DNA from 2 places in the Carnobacterium sp. FSL E2-0243 genome. Region 2 is predicted to be linked to the other one. Evidence: riboswitches for the same ligand, from Rfam matches in the RefSeq annotation. Region 2 holds a riboswitch; the other holds the start of a gene.
What was found. Region 2 has a riboswitch for magnesium ahead of mgtA (magnesium-translocating P-type ATPase). Riboswitches for the same ligand answer to the same signal wherever they lie in the genome.

Region 1 (9,003 bases), 1.8 Mb from region 2:
CTCAAAAGAAAGCTAATTTAGGCAATCCTGAGCCATTCTTTGCACATGAGTCTGAAACGAATTGGCAAAGTTTTACGGTGACAAATCGTGGGGATGAATTATTGAAACGGATTGAACGCTTTACTGGAAATATTCCAGGTAGTGGTGCTTTGATGACGTTTAAAGATTCTAATTGGTTAATGAGTATTGTTGTTGCAGCGCAACCTCATTTTAAAGCTCAAGATGCGAATACAACTATTTTCTGGGGTTATGGTTTATACCCAGATCGCATTGGGGATTATGTAAAAAAACCAATGAAAGAGTGTACTGGGGAAGAAATTTTATATGAATTAATCTGTCATTTGAAATGGGAAGAAGACTGGGAAGACATTAAAGCAGATGTTGTGAATGTCATTCCATGTTACATGCCTTATATCGATGCACAATTCCAACCTCGTGCAATGAGTGATCGTCCACAAGTTGTACCAGAAGGAAGTACGAATTTTGCGATGATTAGCCAATTTGTAGAGATTCCAAAAGATATGGTCTTTACAGAAGAATATTCTGTTCGTGCTGCACGAATTGCGGTATATACGCTATTTGATATTAACAAAAAAATTATACCGGTGACTCCTCATAATAAAGATCCTAAAGTATTAGCTAAAGCAACTCAAACCATGTTTAGATAGGTGTGGAAAAAGCTGCTCTGATTCGTCTAAACTGGAAGGAAATACAGTCAATCGTGAACTTTCGATTGAGGAGATTTTCTGAAGTTTACGAGAATCAAGCTTTTGTAACCAGATAAAGATAGCTGTGGAAACGATTCGTCTAAATAAAACTGAAAACCCAAGACAGGCCCCGTTAGTAGGAGCTGTCTTGGGTTTTCAGTTTATTTCAATACGAATTTATTAATTACAGCCGCAACCGCATGTTCCCTAAAAGTTTCAGGTGCAATATAATTAGCAGCTTTTTTTACATCAGGAGTTCCATTTTGAACACTAACTCCAAGTTCGGCAGCTTTTATCATCGTCAAATCATTTGTATTGTCTCCGATTGCAATCGTTTGGTTATGAGGAATTCCAAGTCGATCTGCTAAGCGTAATAAGGCAGAACCTTTGTTGACTCCTTGATGATTAAATTCAATATATCGATTTGATGAATAGCTGATATCAAATGCATCTTGAACAATAGGAGTAATATCTGCGTGGATTTGTTCTAAATAATGTTTATCTAGATTTTGATACAAAACTTTAACCAAGGGAATATCACGTAAAAACTCAATTGAGGGTTCGATTAATTCAATGCAATTGTTGATACGACCATTAAGATACGCTTTTTCTTCTTCGTGAAAATTGTAAATATAGACGTCGTCTTCTGTATAGATATGCATACAAACATCATAATTTAGACCAAAATTAAAAAGTTGCTCGCCTTGTTCAAAAGTAATGCCATTGAACTCTAAGACTTGATTGTTTTTATTTTCAGTAATAACTCCTCCATTAAATGAAATCACATATTCTGCTGGTAAATCTGCTAACCCTAATTCGACTAAGGTATCTTGAACCGTTCGATAACCACGACCTGTTGCGATAACGAATTTGACACCTTTTTGTTGAGCTTGATGGATGGCTAATTTATTTTCTTTCGATACTTGTTTATCTTCACCAATGAGTGTTTCATCTAAATCACAAGCAATTAATTGATACATAAACGCATTCCTCCTAATTTGTTTCTTTCTCTATCATAAGCTGTGTAATGGATACCATGTCAAGTTTTATTTGTGTTATACTCAAGCTACTTATTTTAAACAAAGGAGTTGGATTTATGGAAGCTTTTCGTAAATTTATTCGGAAAAAGCGTTTAACTTTTTTTATTGGTAACTTTATTGCCGCTATTTTTATTGTTGCCATAGCTGATTTAGTTTTTGGAAGTCAGCCTACTATCATCCAGACAGTAGTCTACGCTTTTGTCATAGCAACGGCATTTAGTATTTTTTATAAACCAGATCAAAAGGATAAATAATATAAGATTGTACATTTTTACTGTGGATTTATCCGCAGTTTTTTTATTTTTTCTACACAAAGGTACAAATTAAATTCTTAAGATTAGTGGATAATAGCCTTTGCAGAAGCAATAAAAAAATACATATGCTATACTAATAAAGTAGTTGTACATAGATAATTAAACAAATCAGGAGGGGAAAAAATGCAGAAAAAAGCAATAAAATTAGTGGTACTTGGCTTATTGTCTACTTCCGTGCTTAATATGCCTTTAAGTGTTTGGGCAGATGAGCTGGATAATAAAATCACTTCACAAGAAACAAAAATTAATGAGGTTGCCCAACAAGAACAAAAAGTAGAGGCAGAATTGAAATCGGTCCAAACAGATATGGCAACAATAGAAAATACGGCGATTGAATTAGCAACAAAAGAAAAAGGGTTAAATCAAGATAAGCAACGGTTAAATGAAAATATTGAAAAATTAACGACAATCATCGATCAAAGAGAAGTTGAAATAGCTAATCAAGCTCGAGCAGCTCAAGTTAATGGCGATCCAGCTAATTATTTGCGAATGATTACAGAAGCTACTTCAATATCTGAAGTTTTAGGAAGAATTCATGCAGTCTGGACGCTAATTTCTGCAAATACATCTATTCTTAAAACACAAGAGCAAGACAAAAAATTGGTAGAAGCGAGCCAATTTGAAATTGATATGACCATTAAGAAACTAAATGAAACCATTTTAGCATCAGAGAAAAAGAAATCTGAGCTGCAAAATAAGCAATTGCAACAAGTTGTTTTACAAAGTGACTTAGCAGCAAGACGTAGTACAGAGGAAGAGCAAAAAAATAAATATATTGGCGAAAAAGAAGCGGCACAATTACAACAAGCTGAGAATGAGCGTTTGAAGAAAGTTGCAGATGAGCAAAAACTAGCTGAAGAAAAAGCTTTGGCTGCAGCAACTAACAAAAAAACGGAGGATGAAAAAGTTCAAGCATCTAACCCGACGCCTGTTAGTGTCGTAGAACCAGAAAAACCTTTGGAAGTAACCCCGCCGCCTGCACAACCTCCAGTACCAACACCCACACCGGATCCTCCAACGGTAGGGTTTAATGTACCAGCGTTATTAGCGGAGGCCCAGAAATGGATTGGAACACCTTATTCTTGGGGTGGTGGAAATACAAATGGTCCAAGTTTAGGTTTTGGGGAAGGTGCCAATACAGTCGGTTTTGATTGTTCAAGTTTTGTTCAATATGTCTTTGGGCGTTTGGGAATTGGCTTGCCACGAACTACCTATCAACAAGAATACCAAGGAACCTATTTAGAATTAAGTCAGCTTCAAGCTGGTGATTTAATCTTTTGGGGTGGTCGAGGATCGACCCATCATGTAGGGATTTATATGGGCGGGAACCAGTATATTCATGCACCTGAAACTGGTGACGTAGTGAAAATTTCGAGTGTTTCTTCCTATAATCCACCAAGTTTTGGTGTCCGTGTTCGATAAGATAAGCTCTAGCTAAAGTTATAAATCTATCAATGAACTAACCGAAAGACGGCTACTTACTTCTGATGACAAGTCAAAGGGAAGTAGCCCTATTTCTATTTGATACTGGAGGGGGAAAACGTTTATGGTGTATGCAGATTACCATGTTCATAGCGATTATAGTGATGATTCTTGGTATTTAATGGAAGATGTTGTAAAAGATGCCATTCAACTTGGTTTAGAAGAAATATGTTTTACTGATCATGTAGATTATGGCGTCAAACCAGATTGGCAGCCAGAAGATATATTTCAAATAGGAGCGAATAAAGAGGTTAAGAATGTTCACTATGACTTATATTTTTCTGAATTAGAAAGGTTGACCAAAAAATATGCAGATCAAATAAGAATAAAGACTGGCTTAGAATTTGGTATGCAAGTTCATACAATTGAGCCATTTGAAAAGCTTTACCACTCCCACTCTTTTGATTTTATTTTGCTATCAATCCATCAAATTGAAGATCAGGAATTTTGGTTAGGAGAGTTTCAAAAAGGACGTACTCATGAGGAAGTTTATGATTGTTATTATAATGAAATGTTGCAACTAGTGACTGCTTATCAAGATTATAGCGTACTCGCTCATATGGATTTAGTCAGACGTTATTTAGACAAGGAAGTTGATCTATTTCATTACAGTAAAGCTAAAATAGAAAAGATCCTTAAAATTGTGATTGCCAATAATAAAGGAATTGAACTAAATACCTCTTCGGAGCGCTATGAAATCAATGGTTTAACTCCTTCTATTGAAATTCTAAAACTGTATCATGAACTTGGTGGCAAGATTATTACAATCGGAAGTGATAGCCATAAGCCTGAACATTTAGCATGGAAAATCAAAGAATCGAAAGAATTGTTGAAAAGTATTGGTTATACACAGTTCTGTACCTTTGATAAGATGGAACCTATTTTTCATGATTTATAATAAAAAGCAGCTGAGAAATTTTCTCAGCTGCTTTTTTTAACGACTTAAAGCAATTCACCAAAGCGTTTAATATAGATTTTTTTCATAAAGGTTACTAAGGTTAGATAGGCGATAATCGTCAAGGCTAACCAACCAAAGAAGTTAAGTGGGAGTGGAACCATGCCCAAGTGAGCTCCTAAATTTGTATAAGGCAACACTGTTCCAACAGCAATTCCTAAACCTGTAACAGTGGTAACAATGAAAGATGCCCGACTTTGTAGGAACGGAACTTTTGGAGTCCGTAATGCATGAATGACTAATGTTTGAGACCAAAGTGATTCTACAAACCAACCAGCATTAAACAAAGCTGCAAAAATCAATTGTTTTTCAGGTGGAAGAGAGCTATAGCTTCCGCCTAAAACTTGTGGACAAATGACAAAGAACATTAACAGATATGTTGTAATATCAAAAACTGAACTTGTTGGACCAATCCATTTCATGAAAGATCCAATTGAAGAAGAATCCCATTTTCTAGGTTTTTCTAAATATTCTTTGTCGACATTATCCCAAGGAATTGAGATACATGAAATATCGTAAATTAAATTTAAAAAGAGAACTTGAATCGGTAAGATTGGTAAGAATGGTAGAAAAGCACTTCCGACTAAAACAGAGAACATGTTACCAAAATTAGAACTAGCTGTCATTTTAATATATTTAATGATATTTCCAAATATTTTACGACCAGAAATTAGCCCTTTTTCTAGAATTAATAAATCTTTTTCTAAAAGAATAACATCTGCTGATTCTTTAGCAATATCTACAGCTGTATCAACAGAGATTCCAACGTCAGCTTCTTTCATTGCAGAAGCATCGTTAATTCCATCGCCCATGAAACCAACTGTATGGTCATTATTACGCAATGTTTTTACAATCCGTGTTTTTTGTTGCGGAGATAGTTTCACAAAAATATTGTTTTCTTCAACTACCGCAGTTAGCTGCGCCTCGTCAAGCGAATCAATATCACTACCAAAAACAACATTTTTTACTTTAATCCCAACTTGTTTACAAACAGTTCGGGTGATTTTTTCGTTATCGCCTGTCAGAATTTTTACAGCTACTCCATTTTTAGCTAAGGCTTCAAGTGCGGGTTTTGTTGTTTCTTTTGGTGGATCGAGGAAAGCTAGATAGCCCATTAGCACCATATCTGACTCATCTTTAACTGAAAATTCACCAATTGCTGCTGGATTCGTTTTTTGAGAGATAGCGATAACGCGTAAACCATCCTCATTTAGATCATCAACAGTTTTCAATATTTTATTTTTTAGAGTCTCAGTCAAAACGGTGACTTCGCCCATATATTCTACATGAGAAGAAATACTCAACATTTCTTCAACGGCACCTTTAGTAATCATTTGTGTTTTCCCATCTTGGTTTCGAATCACGACACTCATCCGTCTGCGATTAAAATCAAAAGGAATTTCATCTATTTTTTCGTATTCATTAATGGGAATGTTTAGTTCATTTTGACTTGCTTCGATAATCGCTAAATCCATTAAATTTTTAAGACCTGTTTGGTAATAGCTATTGAAGAAAGCATGTTTTAGAACACGATCATTTTCTTTACCTAAGACATCTAAATGATACTCTAAGACAATTTTGTCTTGTGTTAATGTTCCTGTTTTATCAGTACAAAGCACATCAATTGCACCAAAATTTTGAATAGAGTTGATATTTTTTATGATAGTTCCTTCTTTAGCCATGGAAAGAGTTCCTTTGACTAAGTTTGTTGTTACAATCATGGGCAACATTTCAGGTGTTAAGCCTACTGCGACTGATAAACCAAATAAGAAAGCTTCTAACCAATCGCCTTTTGTTAAACCGTTAATAATAAAGACAGCTGGTGCCATTAGCGCCATAAAACGAATCAATAACCAAGAAACAGAATTAATCCCTTTTTCAAAACTAGTATCACCTTTTTTTCTTGAAACATCATGGGCAATACGGCCAAATTGCGTATAAGGGCCGACTGCAATAACGATGCCCATTGCTGAACCACTCACAACATTGCTGCCCATAAAAGCTACATTTTCATAGTCCATCACGTTGGAATTTTTTGTGTTCGGAGCTAAATCAATTTCATATTTTTCAACAGGATTGCTTTCACCTGTCATGGCAGCTTGGCTAATAAATAAGTCTTTTGATTTCAAAATTCGGATATCAGCTGGTATCATATCTCCAGCTGATAGGTGAACGATATCCCCGCAAACTAATTCTTCCATTGGGATTTCAGTTTTCCCGCTAGTGCGTCTAGTTACTGTCGCAGTCACTTTAACCATGGTTCTTAGCTTTTCAGCTGCATTGGTTGAACGAACGGATTGAACAAAAGTTAATAAACCACTGATTGTCACCATTGTAACGATGATGATTACTCCTGTTAAATCTTTATCTGCTGGAGCAGCAATCCAATAATCCGTAACAAATGAGATGGCAGCAAGTAGTAATAAAACAAGTGTAAAAGGATTGATGAAAGCTCGTACAAGTTTAGCTGGAATGGATTCAGGTTTTTCATGCTGAATTTCATTGCTACCATATTTTTTACGCGCTGTTAGAACCTCATTTGTATTTAATCCATCTAGTGATGAACTAAAGTGATCGACCACCTTTTTACGATGAGAGGTTGCTGCAAATTTATAAATTTGATCGGTTACTTTATAGTTGATTGTTTTCTTTTTAGCCATTGAAATAGCCTCCTTTTTATAGACGATGAAACAAATTGTCCGTTGTCTCATCAAGAATGAATCGCAACTTAAATGAGCAACGATTATTTTTCTTTTCGTTTGATGAATAAATACCAAGTGATAAGTGCGGTTAGATAAAATCCCAAAATCCTAAAAATGGTTTCCATAATTTCAACCAACTTTCCTTAGGGAATAGAGCAATTTGAATGGAATTTAAGCAATAGAAAAAGCCTTTTGTTGCATGAAGGCGCAACAAAAGGCTCGTTAAATAAGAGTTACCTTCGTTGAGCTTTAGCACTATATAACGTAAAAAACGAACACATCGTTTTTAGCTACCTTATGGAAAGCCTTAATTCGACAATCCCTGTTCTACCCATTGGCATCTTTCGATATTTTTGGGCAGTAGCCTATGTTTATATAGGAGCCTCACCTAACAGTACCGATTTTAAATCGGCAAATATATAATTGTTTAATTGATTTAAAATGGTCAACTAATCATATTGCTTGATTCATTGACTAGTCTATCATGCTAGAAAGCGAGGACTAAATAGCATGAGGCTAGCCTAATAAATTAAAAGCTCATAGCCAAGATAACTTCTCTTGTTTTTTAGCTGTTTTAAAATAAAAGTTTTTTGTTTGTTTATCATAGTAGTACAGTTGCTTTTGTCCGTTATCGGCTACATAAATAAAATATTTACATTTAGAAGTTTCGTAGCTTTTGATATTTTTAATTCCATAAAAACGAACAAAGCGCACAATTTCTTGTGTGTAATCCATATCTTTCACGTCCTAACTAATGGCACTTAGTTAGTTTTATTGATAGTCAAAAATTGGGAGGTTATCCCAACTTGATTCGCACTAGTGCCATCTTTATTTTGTTGTCGATCCAATTGTTTACCTCCACCAATCTGTTGACTTAAATTATCTTATCGAATTGTGTATGAAGCTAGCTGGGCATAAAAAAGCCCTCATCTAGGGTAGACGAGGGCAACAAAAATAAATCTACCACTCGTCGAGTTTTAGCACTATGCAACGTAAAAAGTATCATTCTACTTTTAGCCATCTTATGGAAAGCCTTAATCCGACAATCCCTGTTCTACCCATTGGCATCTTTCGATGTTTTTGGGCAATGGCCTATATTTGCATAGGAGCCTCACCTAACTGGTAACACTTTAATTAATCGTTCTGATGTATCAACGGGTTCATTGTAGCACCCTATTCAGAAAATGACAACCCCTAAAAATTAAGTGAACTGTCTGGAAAGTTGAATAACAAATCGTTTTAAAGCTGAAAAGATGATTAAATCAGCGTTTATTTCCTTAATAGAAAATTAATTTTAAAACAAGAATAGAGTGGGACTTAATTCTAGATATAAGAACTGACATTTATACTGTTAGAATTAAACAAGTTGGTTTTTTAAAGATTCATTAATTGTGAAAAATAAAATTTTAATGCGTTATTTTAAACGTGAATCTAACGAATTTAAGGCAGTGTTTTAATAAATTAAATCAGTCGCTAGGTAGGTTAGTTATAAGCTTATATCTATTGTTAATTAGAGTGTTTACCAGTCGAATTTGCTTGTTTTAATAGAGGCGGAATGTTAAAATGGGGGCGAATTCAAAAATGGGAGTGTAAATGTTTTTATTTGTTATTTTTATATAAAAAGGGGATGGGGTATATGTATAATTTTTTAAATAATGAAGCGAATAGAAAGTTGAAGTTTATTGAAATACTCCATCGACAGGATGATTGGATCACCCTTTCTAAGATTGCAGAAGAGTTGGACTGTTCGGATAAAATATTACGCAGTGACATTAAGAAAATAAATATTGATTTTAGTCCATT
Region 2 (9,003 bases):
CCATTGAAGTTTAAGATATCTTCTTTAGTAATGCGACCATTTTTTCCAGTTGGTGCAACTGTACTAATGTCAATTCCTTTTTCACGCGCTAATTGGCGAACAGAAGGCATTGCTAAAATACGTTTTGATGGATCAGATACTGCTACAACACCAGAACCATTTCCTGTTGCTGGTTGTGTTGGAGCTTCAGAAGTAGGAACTGCAGCAGGTTGTGCTGGAGTTTGTTCAGAAGCAGGAGCACTGTGATCAACGTAATCAGGAGCATCAATTTCAACTAAAACGTCGCCAACATTAGCAACTGTTCCTTCAGAAACAAGAATATTTTTAACAATACCTGTTACTGGAGATGGAATTTCTTCAACTGATTTATCATTTTGTACTTCTAGTAAAGTATCATCTTCTTTGATTGTATCTCCTGGAGCTACAAACCATTTAACGATCTCGCCTTCAGCAATTCCTTCACCGATATCTGGTAATTTGAACTGGAATAAAGCTGCGTTACCGCTTGTTGCTGCTGGTGCTGCTGGTGCTGGAGCTTCAGTTTTTGCTGGAGCAGGAGCTGCAGCTTCTTCTTCTTCATAACCAGGAGCATCGATTTCAACTAAAACATCACCAACTACGGCAACTGTTCCTTCTTCAACTAAGATACTTTTAATTGTACCTGTCACTGGAGATGGAATTTCTTCAACTGATTTATCGTTTTGTACTTCTAATAAAGTATCGTCTTCTTTAATTGTATCGCCAACTTTAGCAAACCACTTAACGATTTCACCTTCATGAATTCCTTCACCAATATCTGGTAATTTAAATTTAAAAGCCATTTTTAATAACTTCCCTTCTTAATAACTACTTTTAATTGTGTGCTACTTTTTAATCTGAGCTTCAACTATAAAACAAATACAATCAATCAATATCTATTGAAAGGATCGATTGTATTCGCCTAAACTATTTAATTTTTATTAGAAGTTGTAGATTTCTTTGATTTTTTCTTCAATGTCATTTGCATTTGGTAACCAAGCATTTTCAGCTTGACCAAAAGGAAAGACAGTATCTGGTGCAGCTACGCGTCCAATTGGAGCTTCTAATGAAAGAATTGCACGTTCAGAAATTTCTGACATCACCATTGCACCAACACCTGCTTGACGTTGTGCTTCTTGAACAACAACAACACGGCCAGTTTTTTCAACTGAAGCAATAATTGTTTCAATATCCAATGGAGAAACAGTTCTAAGATCGACGATTTCAACTGAAATGCCTTCTTTTTCTAATTTTTCTGCTGCTTTAAGGGCTTCACGAACCATTGCGCCATAAGTGATAACTGAAATATCAGTACCTTCTTTAGCAATCGCTGCTTTACCTAGAGGAACAGTATACGCTTCTTCTGGAACTTCTTCACGGAAAGAACGGTATAATTTCATATGCTCTAAGAAAACAACTGGATCGTTGTCACGAATTGCTGAAATTAAAAGTCCTTTTGCATCATAAGGGTTACTTGGAATAACAATTTTAATCCCTGGTGATTGAGCAATTAATCCTTCTAAGTTATCTGAGTGTAATTCTGGAGTATGAACTCCTCCACCAAATGGTGCACGGATTGTAATTGGTAAGTTACGAGTACCACTCATACGGTAACGTGTACGAGCTGCTTGTCCAACGATTGAATCCATTACTTCAAATACAAATCCGAAGAATTGAATTTCTGGAACTGGACGGAAGCCTTCTAATGCTAAACCAACTGCAAGACCACCAATACCAGACTCAGCAAGAGGTGTATCGAAAACACGGTCTTCGCCATATGTTGCTTGTAATCCTTCAGTGGCACGGAAAACTCCACCGTTATTCCCAACATCTTCACCAAAAATCAAGACGTTTTCATCTTTACCAAGTTCAAGTGCAAGCGCATCAGTAATCGCTTGGATCATTGTTTTTTGTGCCATGATTTATTTCGACTCCTTTGCTTCAAAAATTGCAATTTGTTCTTTAATTGTTTGGTTTGGTTCTTCAAACATATTTTTCAAGAAATCTGAAACTTTTTGTTTCGGCTCTTGATCAGCAGCTTTAATCGCTTCTTTAATTTCTTCTTTAGTAGCTTCAATTACTTCATTTTCTTTTTCTTCAGACCAGATACCTTTTTCAGTTAAGAAATTACGCATACGAACTAAAGGATCACGTTTTTCCCAAATATCATCTGTTTCCTTAGTACGGTAACGAGTTGGATCATCACCTGAAAGTGTATGTGGACCATAACGATACGTTAATGTTTCAATTAAAGTTGGGCCATCTCCAGCAATTGCACGATCACGCGCTTCTTTTGTAACTGCATAAACTGCTAATGGATCCATTCCGTCTACTACAACTCCTGGAATTCCAGCAGCAACAGCTTTTTGAGCTAAAGTTTTCGCTTTAGTTTGAACTGAACGTGGTGTTGAAATTGCGTATCCATTATTTTGAATAATAAAGATTGCAGGTGCATCGTATGCTCCAGCAAAGTTCATTCCTTCATAGAAATCCCCTTGTGAAGAACCGCCATCACCAGTATAAGTTAACACAACATTTTTCTTGCCGCGTTTTTTCATTCCCAATGCAACTCCTGCTGCTTGAACGATTTGAGCGCCAATAATAATTTGTGGTGGCATAGCATGTAGGTTCACATCATATTTGTTCCCGCCAGCGTGACCACGAGACCATAAAAATGCTTCTTTTAAAGGTAAACCATGTTGAACCAATTGAGGAACATCACGATAACCAGGTAATAAGAAATCTTCTTTTTCCATTGCAAAGTGACTTGCTAATTGACTTGCTTCTTGTCCAGCTGTTGGAGCAAAGAAACCAAGACGTCCTTGACGATTAAGTGCTGTTGAACGTTGGTCTAACACACGTGACCAAACCATTTTAGACATTAAGTCTACTAACTCTTCATCAGATAAATCTGGCATTAAGTCAGGATTTACAACTTTACCATCCTCATCTAAAATTTGTATTGTTGGAAAATCAGCGTTTACGCTATCCATCAATGCATCGAAATCGATAGGTTTATTCTTTTTTGTCGCCATCTTTTACCCATTCCTCTCTCTTTACCATCTATTTGTTTTTGTTAAGATGCTGTTTTATACAGACCACTAAAACTGTATTAGTGTAATCTCTTTACCCTTTTAATTTAACACGCTTTCATATCTTATGCAAGTGTTATGCTACGATTTCCACACCATTAAAAGTGAAAAAACCTAGGACTAGCTTAAAAAAACAGGAACCACGACTGTTATAGTGAAATTCTTCACTTGACCCCTTTCTTATTTTATTATTGTTAAAATGAAGCATTGAAAATAAAACAATTTTGCTAAAAACCGTCGATTCAACATCCAACTGTTATACTCTTAATTAAAAACTGTATTAATATTTTGCGTTTCAACTGAGACACAGCTCACATTATATTTTTTTCACAATGCTTTTTTTTAAGATTAATTTTTTCTCATAATTCGAATTTTTGCCTTTTTCTAAAAAATAAATTCCGTTTCTTTTCCTTTAGGAACAACTTTGTATTTTTTTATTCTAATGCTTTTATAAAAAAAGATGACTACTACTAGTTTTTTTCTTCTATAATAATGCAAAAAAGAACCAGTGATAATCTATAGAAAATCACTGATTCTTTATTTATTCATTTTAACTAGCCTATAGCCATTCTTTGTTGACTTTGATATAAAGCATTTTAACTAATTGAACAGTCACAATGTAAGCAATGACAATACCAATCATCCAAGGCCAGTAGTTACTTGGTAAAGCGACTAAATCAAATACTTGTCCAATTGGGCTACTTGGAATTAGAACGGCTGCAATAATAACTAAAATAGTGGATACTGTTACACCGAAACTTGCACGGCTTTGAATAAATGGAATTTTTTTCGTACGAATAACATGAACCACAACTGTTTGAGTAATTAAACCAATTACAAACCAACCTGAATGGAACAAAGCTGCCTCTTGAACTGTATTGGCTTGGAAGACAAACCACATCAATAAATAGGTTAAAATATCAAAAATAGAGCTGACTGGTCCGATACTTAGCGTAAATTTCATTAGGTTACTTGTATCCCATTTAGCTGGCAACATTAAATCTTCCTCATCCATACGATCCCAAGGGATGGTTAATTGAGCAACATCATAGATTAGATTTTGCACAAGTAGTTGAATTGAAAGCATTGGTAAAAATGGGAGAAAGGCACTGGCTACAAGAACACTAAAAACATTCCCAAAATTAGAGCTAATCGTCATTTTGACATACTTCATCATATTCCCAAAAACTGATCTACCCTCTAAGATACCATCTTCCAATACGTTTAAACTTTTTTCAAGTAAAATAATAGAACTAGCTTCTTTCGTTATATCAGCTGCAGTATCAACAGATATGCCTACATCTGCTTTTCTTAAAGCTGGAGCATCGTTAATTCCATCACCCATAAAACCAACAGTATGTCCTTTAGCTTGCAATAGCGCAATAATTCGTGCTTTTTGAGTTGGATTTAATTTAGCAAATAAATTGGTTGATTCCGTTGCTAAAGTTAATTCTTCGTCACTCATATTCTCAATTTGTGTCCCTAATAAAGCATTGCCCACTTCTATTCCAACATCACGACAAACTTTTTTAGACACAATTTCGTTGTCTCCAGTTAGAACTTTAACATTAACGCCGTGTTCATGAAGTGATTTAATCGCAGTAATAGAAGACTTTTTAGCTGGATCAAGAAACCCCATAAAGCCAGCTAAAATCATTTCATTTTCATCTTCAATTGAATAGATAGCTGTATCATGGACATCATTTTTGTATGCAACTCCTAAGACGCGCATACCACTTTCATTCATTTTTATACTAACATCCATCATGCGATCCATTAACTCTTTAGTCAATGGTACTATCTCATCATTTAATTCTACAAAAGAACAGATTTTCATCATTTCTTCAACCGCGCCTTTTGTAACCATCACTTGATGTCCTTGATTATTCACAGCAACTGTTAAACGTCTTCTAGAAAAATCGAATGGTATTTCATCAATTTTTTCGACTTCGCCAATAGCAAAATTTTCACGATTTTCAGAAAAATACTGAATAACAGCATGATCCATTAAATTTTTCCAACCCGTTTGATAATTAGAATTTAAATAAGCCAATTCAAGGACGCGCTCACAGTCATCTCCAACGGGATTTACATGGCGCACTAATACAACTTTATCTTCTGTAATTGTGCCGGTCTTATCCGTACACAAAATATCCATCGCACCTAAGTTTTGAATTGCATTTAACTCTTTAACAATAACTTTTTTCTTCGACATAGCTATTGCACCTTTTGCTAGATTACTAGTAATAATCATTGGCAACATTTCTGGGGTTAAACCTACTGCTATTGCAATTGAAAAGAAGAATGCTTCTCCCCAATCCCCTTTGGTTAAACCATTAATTAGAAAAACAATTGGCACCATAACTAACATAAAACGAATTAATAATTTACTTACGTTTGTCACGCCGCGATCAAATCCTGTCTCTCCTCTTTTTTCAGAAACATTAGAGGCGATATCGCCAAAGAAGGTCTCTCCTCCTGTTTTTAAAATAACCACTCTGCCTTGACCACTTAACACATCTGTTCCCATAAAGGCTAAATTGTGTAAATCTAGCGCCGTTTCATCTTTATCAGCTACATGGTCATCTATACGTACAAATTTTTCAACAGGCATCGATTCACCTGTTAAGGAAGATTGATTCACAAATAAATCTTTTGTCCAAATCAAACGAGCATCTGCTGGAATCATATCACCTGTGGAAAGAACGACAATATCTCCTGGAACAACTTCATCAATCGGCAGTTCCCTAGTCTCTCCATCTCGAGTAACCGCACAAGTTGTTTCAATTAATTCTTTTAATGCTAAACTAGCTTTTTGTGAGCGATATTCCTGAACAAAGCGAATTCCTGCACTAAATAAAATCATTAACCCCATCACAATACTAGCTTCAACATCATTAGTCAGAGCCGAAACGACTAATAAAAGCATTAACACGTATACAAAGGGATCTTTAAAAGCTTCAATTAATAATATAAACCAAGGAGTTGGTTTTTGTGATGCAACCTCATTGGGACCGTATTTTTCTAACCGGTTTTTAGCTTCATCTTCTGTTAATCCTGCTAGACTAGTGCCAAATTGGCTCAGTACTTCTTCTTCTTGTAAATAGCCTAATTTTTTCAATTCGTTGTCTTTAGATTTTTTTTCTGTCTTAATTTGAGTTTTTCTATTCATCATCATTTTGGTTTCCTCGCTTTCATAAGCAAGAAAAGCTGGCATCTTTGATACAAACGTATCTAAATAGACAAGTGAGTACAATGAAACTTAATTAACTTTTCTTGCAACCTCTGACTTCCTGGGTCTGAACTATCTTTTTGACTTGGTTTTTCCATCATACTCACCTCTCTTTTTTATGTATTTTTTGAAAAGCTTGCTACTAATTATCATTCACACACTTTTCTTTTGCTGTAAGTCCTGATCCACTCGTTAGAAAATTAGACTATAGAAAAAGCATGCCCCTACAATCATAGAGGGCATGCTAAAAAGTTCATCAAAAACAAACAATTTTCATATAAATACTTGAAACTAGCGCAAAAAAACTAGTAGTATTCTCCATCATTGAGCTTTAGCACTATATGGCGTAGATTATTCATCAGCTACATTAAAAATGACCTTAATTCGACCATTTCTGTTGACCCATTCCATCTTATTATAAGATGTTAAACATTTTGCTACACATGTCTCTCGATATGTGCAGGGCAGCAGCATTTTCCATATAGGAGCCTCACCTAACAGAAGCGTGTATTCAATTCTTACTTCCCTTTCAATGTACATCAAATAAAAAATTAAGTCAAGCCGAAAAAATTTATTGGAGATACTCTTAACTAAAATAACAGACCACTCTCTGAAAATTTAAGAGAGTGGTCTGTTAGACTATTTTTTAATTAAACAACACCTTGAGACAACATTGCTTCAGCTACTTTAAGGAACCCAGCAATATTTGCACCGCTGACGAAGTCCCCTTCAACACCATATTCTTTCGCAACATCACGACATTGTTGATAAATCGTCGCCATAATATCTTTTAAGCGATCATCAACTTCTTCAAATGTCCAACTTAATCGAATACTATTTTGGCTCATCTCCAAAGCTGAAACAGCTACTCCACCAGCATTTGCTGCTTTTGCAGGGCCGTATAAGACACCATGTTCTTGATAAACCTTAATCGCTTCTAAATCACTTGGCATATTCGCACCTTCTGCAACTGCATAAACGCCTTGCGCAACTAATTTTTTAGCCGTAATTCCATTAATTTCATTTTGTGTAGCCGATGGTAATGCAATTTGGAACTCATTTTCTAATTCCCAAATGCTTCCTTCTATATATTCGGCGCTAGTATGCTCGTTAACGTATTCTGAAATACGTTTCCGCTCTACTTCTTTCAAACGTTTCACTGTTTCAGCATTGATACCTTCTAAATCAAGGATGTAACCATCAGAATCGGAACAAGCAATAACTGTCCCTCCTAATTGATGAACTTTTTCAATGGCATAAATAGCTACATTTCCACTACCAGAAACAACTACTTTTTGACCTTTAAATGTTCTACCTACATCTTTTAACATTTCATTTGTAAAGTAAACTAAACCATAACCTGTTGCTTCCGTTCTAGCTAAACTACCACCCATTGGAATTGGTTTACCCGTTAAAACACCTGCACCAAAACCATTTAATTTTTTATACTGACCAAATAAATAGCCGATTTCACGTCCACCAACACCGATATCTCCTGCTGGAACATCTGTATCTGGCCCAATATATTTTTGTAGCTCCGTCATAAAGCTTTGACAAAAACGCATGACTTCAAAATCAGATTTACCTTTTGGATTAAAATCACTTCCGCCTTTGCCACCGCCAATTGGTAAACCAGTTAAGCTGTTTTTAAAGATTTGCTCAAATCCTAAAAATTTTACAATACTTTGGTTTACACTAGGGTGAAAACGAAGACCACCTTTGTATGGCCCAATAGCTGAACTAAATTGAGCACGAAATGCGCGATTTACTTGAACATTTCCTTCATCATCCGTCCATGGTACTCTAAATTGAATGAGTCTTTCAGGTTCCACAATTCGTTCTAAAATATTTTCTTCAATCATCTTGGGATGACGAACTAAAACAGGTTCAATCGTGTCAAAAAATTCTTTCACTGCTTGTAAAAACTCTACCTGATGCGGATCTCTTTCTTCAACTTTCTTGTACACTGCTGCAATATATTCTTTTGCTTTTTCCATTGTGTCACCCCTAAAAATTATTTGTACAGCTATGATATCATTTAAGACATTCTTCTATGTGCTTTTCAACTTCTCATCATTATCTCATAATTTTTTAATAATGGAAAGAAAAATATAACTAAACTATAGCATATTTTTGAAAATCGTGCATTTTCCCGTGAATACTGTTAAAATAATTAAGATGTACAAATTACACAACACTGAAAATTAAACTACAGGAGTGAAGACTACTATGATAACAATGGATGATATTATTCGGGAAGGCCATCCCACTTTACGTGAGTCAGCTGCTCATGTTGACTTTCCATTAACAGATCAAGAATTAAAATTAACAGCAGAAATGATGGAGTTTTTGGTTAACAGCCAAGATCCTGATCTTAGCGAAAAATACAATTTACGAGGGGGAGTTGGATTAGCCGCACCTCAACTAGATGTAAAAAAACGCATCATTGCCGTACACATTCCAGGAACTGAAGAAAATCCAGAGCCTCAATTGAGTACCGTGATGATTAATCCAAAAATTATTAGCCATTCTGTTCAAAACTCTTGCCTTTCTGAAGGAGAAGGTTGCCTTTCTGTTGATCGTGAAGTTCCAGGATACGTTGTACGCCACACAAGAATCACCCTACAATACTTTGATATAGAAGGTAACGAACACAAATTA

Region 1: linked by a shared signal. The riboswitch ahead of mgtA (magnesium-translocating P-type ATPase) and the one ahead of mgtA (magnesium-translocating P-type ATPase) in region 2 are both predicted to bind magnesium.

Annotation. Positions count from the first base shown of each region.
Region 1 is NZ_JBBOPM010000001.1:344,678-353,680, forward strand. Features, by position in the region: gene MHI00_RS01660 (oleate hydratase) at 1-668, shown strand, start outside; gene MHI00_RS01665 (Cof-type HAD-IIB family hydrolase) at 869-1,687, opposite strand; gene MHI00_RS01670 (hypothetical protein) at 1,804-2,001, shown strand; gene MHI00_RS01675 (C40 family peptidase) at 2,185-3,483, shown strand; gene MHI00_RS01680 (histidinol-phosphatase HisJ family protein) at 3,608-4,441, shown strand; gene mgtA (magnesium-translocating P-type ATPase) at 4,486-7,158, opposite strand; M-box (ykoK) riboswitch at 7,429-7,603, opposite strand; gene MHI00_RS01690 (hypothetical protein) at 7,738-7,935, opposite strand; M-box (ykoK) riboswitch at 8,157-8,330, opposite strand; gene MHI00_RS01695 (helix-turn-helix domain-containing protein) at 8,756-9,003, shown strand, end outside.
Region 2 is NZ_JBBOPM010000001.1:2,130,903-2,139,905, forward strand. Features, by position in the region: gene MHI00_RS09980 (dihydrolipoyllysine-residue acetyltransferase) at 1-821, opposite strand, end outside; gene MHI00_RS09985 (alpha-ketoacid dehydrogenase subunit beta) at 960-1,937, opposite strand; gene pdhA (pyruvate dehydrogenase (acetyl-transferring) E1 component subunit alpha) at 1,941-3,053, opposite strand; gene mgtA (magnesium-translocating P-type ATPase) at 3,670-6,288, opposite strand; M-box (ykoK) riboswitch at 6,652-6,851, opposite strand; gene gdhA (NADP-specific glutamate dehydrogenase) at 6,993-8,339, opposite strand; gene def (peptide deformylase) at 8,572-9,003, shown strand, end outside.